Regions from separate parts of the Synechococcus sp. R60.1 genome, predicted to be linked through region 2. Evidence: predicted binding sites of a transcription regulator. Region 2 holds the regulator's gene; the other holds the start of a gene.
What was found. The regulator NtcA, encoded in region 2, controls nitrogen genes in cyanobacteria. The targets are predictions, from matches to a motif close to GTANCNNNNGNTAC.

Region 1 (4,211 bases), on a different contig from region 2:
CGGCAATTTCCCCGCTCTATTCAGTTTTGTCTTATTCACGCAGATCGATCCCTGCACCAAATCACCGGCACCCCAGCCGATACCTGGCGGGATCCCAGCGAGCGAGCTTTGGGCCGCCTGCGTTCTGAGCTGGACTACCTAACCATCGACGACATTATGGAGCAGGGCTTACATGAGTTTCTCGACAAATTGCAGCTACAAATGAACCACGTTGGCGATTGCATCTACGAAACTTTCTTTGCCATTCGCCCCTTGCAACCGTCTGAATCCTCTCTACTCTCTCAACGTCAAGCCCAACTGACATGAACGGCCTCGACTCTAAATGCAACGAGAAAAACAGGACACCTGGCCAATTGGGCTGGATCGGCAGCCGACGGGAGTAGATGAGGCAGCCTTTATTGCCGCCAATGCCACACTGATCGGCGATGTCCAACTTGCGGAAGCGGTGAGCATCTGGTACGGGGCCATCTTGCGGGGGGATCTCTCGCCCATTGTCATTGGCCGCCGCAGCAATATCCAAGATGGAGCCATTCTGCACGGGGATCCCGGACAGCCGACCCTGATTGGCGAGGAAGTGACCATAGGCCATCGAGCGGTCATCCACAGTGCCCACATCGAGGGGGGATGTCTGATCGGGATTGGGGCCGTTCTCTTGAGCGGGGTCACCATCGGGGCGGGCAGCATGGTGGGAGCTGGAGCGGTGGTCACCCGGTCTGTGCCACCTCGCTCTTTGGCGGCGGGGATCCCGGCCAAGGTTATCCGCACCCTCACCGAGGAAGAGGTCAAGCAACTGCGCCTTCACGCCCAGCACTACGTGGATTTGGCGCTTCAGCATGCCAGCTGCCTTGGTCAGTGGAGCAGATGTTCGGGCGAGCGGCTCTGAACCTATTTTGCCAGCCGTCTCTCAACAGCCGGGATCCGCGCAGAGCACCCAGGTATCTTTGCTGCCGCCCCCCTGGGAGGAGTTCACCACCAGAGATCCCTTCTTGAGGGCGACGCGGGTCAGCCCCCCTGGGTGAACGTAGATCTCTTTGCCGTAGAGGATATAGGGCCGCAAGTCCACATGACAGGGTTCTAGACGGGGGCCTTCTCCCCGATCCACCAAGGTGGGCACGCGAGAAAGGCACAGGGTGGGTTGGGCGATGTAGTTGCGCGGCTGGGCGCGGATTTTCTCAGCAAAAGCAGACCGCTCTGCCGGTGTGGCCTGGGATCCCATCAGCATGCCATAGCCGCCTGACTCGTTGGCTGCCTTCACCACCAGCTTGTCCAGGTTTTCCAGTACGTACGCCTGATCCTTAGGATCCCAGCAGAGGTAGGTGGGCACGTTGGGCAAAATGGCTTCCTCTCCCAGATAGTAGCGGATCATCTGGGGCACATAGGCGTAGATCACCTTGTCGTCCGCCACCCCCGTTCCCAAAGCGTTGGCGATCGCCAGCCGCCCCGACCGGTAGACCTCAAACAGGCCGGGTACCCCCAAGAGGGAATCAGGGCGAAAAGCAAGGGGATCGATGAAGTCATCGTCGATGCGGCGGTAGATCACATCCACCCGCTGCAGCCCTTTGGTGGTGCGCATTTGCAAATAGCCATCGGCCACCACCAGATCCCGCCCTTCCACCAGCTCCACCCCCATCTGCTGGGCGAGGAAAGAATGCTCGAAGTAGGCGGAGTTGTAGATGCCGGGGGTGAGCACCACCACCGTTGGGTTGGCTAGGTGCGGCACCAGGTTAAGCAGAGTATCCAACAAATGGCTAGGGTAATCGTCCACCGGGCGGATCCCCATGGTGTTGAACAGGGAGGGAAAGGTGCTTTTCATCACCCGCCGATTTTCCAGCACGTAGGAGATTCCCGACGGACAGCGCAGGTTATCTTCCAACACGTACCAAGTCCCGTCCCGATCCCGCACCAGGTCGGTGCCGGTGACGTGGCACCAAATTCTCCCCGGCGGGTTGAGCCCCACACAGGGCCGCAGAAATCCCTTGGCCGTTTCGATCAGCTCGGCAGGGATCACCCCATCCTTAAGGATCTTCTGGTCGTGATAGACATCGTCGATGAACAGGTTGAGGGCGTGGATGCGCTGCTTGAGACCCTTCTCCAGCCGCTGCCACTCGGAAGCCGAGACGATGCGGGGAATGATGTCAAAGGGGAAAATTCGCTCCGTGCCCTGGCTATCGCCATAGACGTTGAAGGTCACCCCCATTTGAAAGAGGGCCGCCTGCGCCGCCGCTTGCCGCTGCTGCAGTTCCCCTTCTTCCAGAGAATGAATGCGCTCAATCAGCGGGATCGCCTCAGGACGGGGCTGGTTACGCCCCAAAAACAGCTCGTCGTAAAACCCCTCGCCCGGGTCGTAGGCATCAAAACGCACGTCTGGGATCCCTGGAACGCTATCATCTTCTTCTACTGTTGGCGGCTCTGGATCTGCATAGTGTGCTTTCAGCTACTTTTAGCCTGGTAAAAAGAAAGGACTCCGTCCCGCGAACAGTGGGTTGGCCAAACCAGGGGGGGAGCTCTAGGGATCCGCCACCTCAAAGGCCCATAGCCCCCGCTCGGCAGGGATCCGATGCAACTGCCCCTTGGGAAAGCGCCGTTGCAGCTCTGCCCCTTGCTGATCCCATACTGCCTCATTCGTGAACAGGGTAAACGGCGGTTCTAGGTCTTGGCCGGGCAACGTCTCTGGGGAAAAAACCTTCACCTCCTGCTCCGGCCCAGCAAAAAATTGAATCCAGCTTTGCCAATAGTGGGGTTTCCCCCAGCCGAAATAGGGGTAGGCAGCGCTGGCGGCCAGATAGAAGCGGTAGTCGGGATCCCCTTGGCGAGCTGCCACATAGCGCCCGGTAGCCCCCACATCATTGCCTTGAGTCCAGCCTTTGTGGACAAAGTCTCCAAAAATGGCCAGGTTCCACCCCCCAATCAGCAGGATTGCCCCCGCCATCGCCGCCGCCGGCAGCCAACTCCCGGCCCGGGATCCCCAGCGTTCCAGGAGACCTGCCAGCACTTGGATCCCTTCCAAGGTTAGATAGGCTACAAAGGGCAGGATCACCAGCAGGCGGGTGTAGTTGGGGGCTTTGGTGATGGCCAAGCTAAACAGCAGGTAGAGAAATAGGAAGCTGCCGATACAGAGCCAGTCGTGGGGCTGGCTGCGCTTCTTGAAAAGGCGGTAGAGGCCGGATCCCAGCCCCAGCCAGATCAAAATCCCCGTCAAGGGATCCACAAAAGCATGGCCGTAGTTGGGATAGATGTAGCCGCGGTCGTGCTGGCCGGGGTCGTTGAACATACTCAGGCCGTTGAAGATGTTGCGCCAGACCGCCTCCTCCGGGGTAGCCGCATTCACCCACATCTGCTGTAGGGCCCGCCCCTCCGGGAAAAAGAGAAATTGTTGGCGAGAGTACTCGGCGCTCACCGCAGGTGCTGTGACTGTGGCCACCAGAATGGGCCCAGCCACCAGAAAAAAGCCCAGCGCCGCGGGCACCGTCAGCTTAGCCAGGACCCAGAGGGGATTAGCTTGCTTGTTTTCTCCTCGGAGATCCTCCCGGCCCAGGAGCAGGTACAGAACTCCAAACAGCAACCCCAGCAGGATCACCACCCGCCCCGGCAAATAGCCGTACAGAGAGAAGCCCGCCGCCCCTCCCCCCAGATAGAGCAGCAGGGGGTTTTTCTCCCGCACCCCCTTCAAGATCAAGGCCAAGGCTGCACACTCCACCAGCACAATCAGGTTTTCCCGCATGGCCATGCGGCTGATGCCCAGCAAGGCGTGGTTGGATCCCAAGAGGGCCGCCCCCGCCAAAGCCAGCCGGGATCCCCAAAATGCCCGAAAAAACCCGTAAGCCACCAAAATGGTGATCACCCCGAAGGCGGCATGTACCGTGCGCACATTGAGCAGCGTGACTCCCCCCATCAGCCGCGTCAGGCCGCCGAAGAGGCTGAACATGAAGCGGGGGAAATAGAAATACTCCGGCATCAGCCCAAAGATATCGGGATAGCGCACCCCTGAGGCGCGACGGGCCATGGAGGTGATCACAATCTCGTCAGTATTGATCTGAAAAGGGATGTTGGGCAGGTCGTAGAGGTAGATCGGGGCAAAGACCAACACCAACAGCCCCAGGTGCAACAGCTCCTGTTGCCAGCGCAGCCGCGTCGGATCCCAAGGGGGTTGAGCCGGGGAAAACTGCGCCCAATACAACCCCACCAGCAGGATGCTCAGCAGCCAGAGGCCA
Region 2 (4,211 bases):
CTGGGCCTGGATCTCCGAGTACGGATCCCCGGAGAACCCGGAGGAATTCAAGGCCCTCTACGCCTATTCCCCTCTGCACAACCTCAAGCCCGGCACTGCCTATCCCGCCACCCTGATCACCACCGCAGATCACGACGACCGGGTGGTGCCCGCCCACAGCTTCAAGTTTGCCGCTGCCCTGCAGGCAGCCCAGGGGGGATCCCAGCCCATCCTCATCCGCATCGACACCAAGGCAGGGCACGGGGCCGGCAAGCCCACCAGCAAGCTGATTGAGGAAGCTGCCGACCGCTGGGCCTTTTTGGTGCAGGTGCTAGGGATCCCCTGGGACGGAACGGGAAGTTAGCGAGCTCTAGGACCCAGGCCCACCCGACCGGCATAAACTGCCGCTTCCCCCAGCTCGTCTTCGATGCGCAGCAGTTGGTTGTACTTGGCAATGCGCTCGCTGCGGCAGAGGGATCCGGTTTTGATCTGCCCGGCACGGGTGGCCACCGCCAAGTCGGCAATGGTGGTGTCTTCCGTCTCGCCAGAGCGGTGGCTGATGATGGTGCGAAAGCCGGCTTGAACTGCCAATTGGATGGCCGAGACGGTCTCCGTCAGGGTGCCGATTTGGTTGGGCTTGATCAAAATGGCGTTGGCGGCGGCGCTGTCGATACCCTTTTGCAGGCGGGTCAGGTTGGTTACAAACAGGTCATCTCCCACCAGCTGTACCCGGGATCCCAGTTGAGCGGTCATGGCTTGCCAACCGGCCCAGTCTTCTTCCGCTAGCCCATCTTCAATGGAAAGGATGGGATAGTTGGCCAGCAGTTGCTGGTAGTAAGCCACCATATCAGCCGCGCTGTGGGCTTTGCCCTCAAAGTGATATTGCCCATCCTGCAGCAGCTCGTTGGCGGCCACATCCAAGGCCAAGGCGATATCTGCTCCCGGTTTGTAGCCTGCCTGTTCAATAGCCGTCATCAGCAGATCCAAAGCCGCCGCATTGGAGTCGAGATCAGGAGCAAACCCCCCTTCATCCCCCACACCGGTGGACAGCCCCTTCTGCTGCAGCACTTGTTTTAGTACCGCAAACACCTCAGCCCCGTAGCGCAGCGCCTCGCGAAAGCTGGCCGCTCCAATGGGCACAAGCATAAATTCTTGAATATCGACGTTGTTGTCGGCGTGGGCGCCGCCGTTGAGCACGTTCATCAGCGGCACCGGCAGCAGGTTGGCAAAGGGCCCCCCCAGGTATTTGTAAAGAGGCAAGCCCACTGCTTCCGCAGCCGCTTTGGCTGTCGCCAGAGAAACTGCCAAAATAGCGTTGGCCCCCAGGCGGGACTTGTTGGGGGTGCCGTCCAGGTCGATCAGCAACTGGTCAATACGGGCTTGGTTGAGGGCATCTTCTCCCTGCAGCTCCGACTGGATGGGGCCAAGGATGTTTTCCACCGCCCTCAGCACACCCTTACCGCCGTAGCGTTTGGGATCCCCATCCCGCAGCTCGTGGGCCTCGAAGGTGCCGGTCGAAGCACCGCTGGGAACCTGCGCCAAGCCCGTTGCCCCATTGGCTAGACCCACCAGGGCTTCTAGGGTGGGACGCCCTCGCGAGTCGAGGATCTCATGGGCGGTAATCCACTCGATGGCTGTTTCCACAGTTACACCTCAGCAATTGGCTAGATAGCTCTGGCCAAAGCCAGATCCCCCCATAGACTAGTAGGTTTTTGCCCGCGATCCGGTCAGCTTCCAGAAAACTTTAAGTCTGTCCTTTAGGTATAGAGATTCTTCAAGGCTGCAGCAGTAGACTGAACATAAGCCGGGTAGAGCTTCAACCAACCATCGAGCGGGGTTTGCCTGGGCAAGGTGCTACTCAGGAGGTGTTCTCCTCTTCCTTCTAGGCAAAGCGATGGCTCAGCCGCATCGGGTCGTGTACGGTGATCTTCTTCTTGTGAATGGAGATGTACTTCTTCTTGCGCAGCTCTCCCAACAGGCGGGTGATGGTGACGCGGGTTGAGCCAATGGCCTCGGCAATGGCCTGGTGAGACAGCTTGAGATCGATGGTGACCCCATCCGGGCCAGGCACTCCGAAATCGCGACAGAGGATCAACAAAAAGCTGACCAGACGGGATCCCATGTCGCGATGAGCCAGCGTCTCGATCATCATCTCCGTTTGCAAAATGCGGGACGACAGGCTTTTAACCAGCAACATGGCCAGTTCGGCGTTCTCCTGCAAGGATTTTTCCACCTGCTCGATCGGTAGAGAGAGTAACTCGGTAGGCGTAAAAGCCACCGAGTGATAAAAGCGGTCGGAGCGCTGTCCCGTGATAAAGGAGAGCACGCCGAAGATGCTGTTTTCGCGTAGGAGGGCGACGGTGATTTCCTCCCCCATTTCGTAGACCCGCGAGAGCTTAACCGCTCCCTTTACCAAAAAGTAAACCCGCTCCGCCGGATCCCCTGGAAAAAAAATGGTCTTCCCGCGCTCAAACGTTTCGATAACCGGAGGATGGTGAGGGCCTCCCAATTGCTTGAAGGCTGTGATCAGAGATTTTTCCGCTACGGCCACCGCCATACTCATTAACCTTTTAAGGTCAGTTTATACCTAAGATCAACCTATTAAGATCAATCTAGAAGCATTAGGCTAGGTTGCAACCCCTTGACTTCAGAATCGATGATGATACCAAGATTTACCCTAAAGTAGAAGGTTCTGCCCAGGCATCTTTGTAGCACGTGCTACATTTTTGAGTCTCGTTTTTGCCCCAGAAAGGGATCCCCAACCGAAAGCAGGGGTTAGGATAAGAGCCATTGTCGCTGGGGGTTGCGTCGGCCCTTGGCGGTAGAGAGTGGAGTGGGTTGGAACATTCTATCTATCTATCTATCTATGGGGAGCCCGGAGGCTGTTGTTGCTGCACCTTCTCAACTGAGCCGCCAGCATTTCACAGTGCGGATGCCGGATCCGGCCAATCACCTGCTGGAGGTGGAACTGCAGATCCAAGAGGTGGATCCAGAGGTGCCTTTGCGGCTGCGACTGCCGGTGTGGACGCCGGGATCCTACCTGGTGCGGGAGTATGCCCGTCATGTGCAGGAGTTTCAGGCGGCAACTGAGCAAGGGATCCCTTTGGCCTGGCGGAAGGTGGACAAGAACACCTGGCAGATCGATCCGCCGGGCTGTTCTGCCGTGAAGGTGTGCTACCGGGTCTATGCCTATGAGCTGACGGTGCGCACAAACCATCTGGATTTGACCCACGCCTATTTCAACGGGGCAGCGCTCTTCCTCTACGTGCCCGGTCGCGAGCGGGAACCTTACACCTTGACGGTGATCCCCCCCAAGCCCGATTGGCGCATCGCCACCAGTTTGCGGCCCTTGACCTCTCCTTCTGAGGATCCCACTTCCGGCCAGTCTTTTGTGGCAGAGGACTATGACGAGCTGGTGGATAGCCCGGTGGAGGTGGGCCTGCATCGGATGCAATCGTTTGAGGTGGAAGGGATCCCACATTACCTTGTGGTTTGGGGGTCGGGCACTCTGGATGTCGATCGGGCCGTTGCCGATGCCAAGGCCATTGTCGAAACCACAGCCGCATTTTTTGGTGGGCTACCCTACGACCGCTACTGGTTCATTGTGCATTTGTCGCCGGGAGGATTTGGTGGCCTTGAGCACAAGTACAGCACCACCCTTCTTTACTCTGGGCTAGAGCTGCATCAGCCAGAGTCCTATCGTCGGTTTTTGGCTCTGATGGCCCACGAGTTGTTTCATGCCTGGAATGTCAAGCGTCTGCGTCCTCTGGCATTGGAAAAGATCGATTACAACCAGGAAAATTATCTGGAATGTCTGTGGTTTTGTGAGGGGGCGACCAGCTATTACGAAAACGTCATCTTATTGAGGGCAGGGATCCTCAGTGCCGGCGATTTTTTAAAAGTTCTTTCCGAACAGATTGGCCGCTTGCAGCGTACTCCGGGCCGGGCCGTGCAATCGCTGCGGGAGTCCAGCTTCGACACCTGGATCAAACTCTACCGCCCCCACGAAAACACCCTCAACAGCCAGGTTTCTTATTACTTAAAAGGGGCTTTGGTCTGTTGGCTGCTGGATCTGCACATTCGCCACCTTTCCGGCGGTCAGGGATCCCTGGATACGGCTTTGCAGGATCTGTGGCAGCGCTTTGGTCGGTCAGAGAAGGGCTACAGCGACCAAGACTTGCGGGAGGCGTTTGAGCGGGCAGCCGGTGCCGATCTTGGCCGGTTTTTCTCCG

Region 1: a site for NtcA is predicted at 2,425-2,438, ahead of NW834_RS09250 (circularly permuted type 2 ATP-grasp protein). Genes of this name have one in related genera too.

Annotation. Positions count from the first base shown of each region.
Region 1 is NZ_JANSIA010000059.1:12,093-16,303, forward strand. Features, by position in the region: gene NW834_RS09240 (alpha-E domain-containing protein) at 1-306, shown strand, start outside; gene NW834_RS09245 (gamma carbonic anhydrase family protein) at 323-883, shown strand; gene NW834_RS09250 (circularly permuted type 2 ATP-grasp protein) at 905-2,362, opposite strand; gene NW834_RS09255 (glycosyltransferase family 39 protein) at 2,507-4,211, opposite strand, start outside.
Region 2 is NZ_JANSIA010000103.1:5,248-9,458, forward strand. Features, by position in the region: gene NW834_RS12200 (prolyl oligopeptidase family serine peptidase) at 1-343, shown strand, start outside; gene eno (phosphopyruvate hydratase) at 340-1,623, opposite strand; gene ntcA (global nitrogen regulator NtcA) at 1,862-2,536, opposite strand; partial or broken gene NW834_RS12215 (M61 family metallopeptidase) at 2,846-4,211, shown strand, end outside.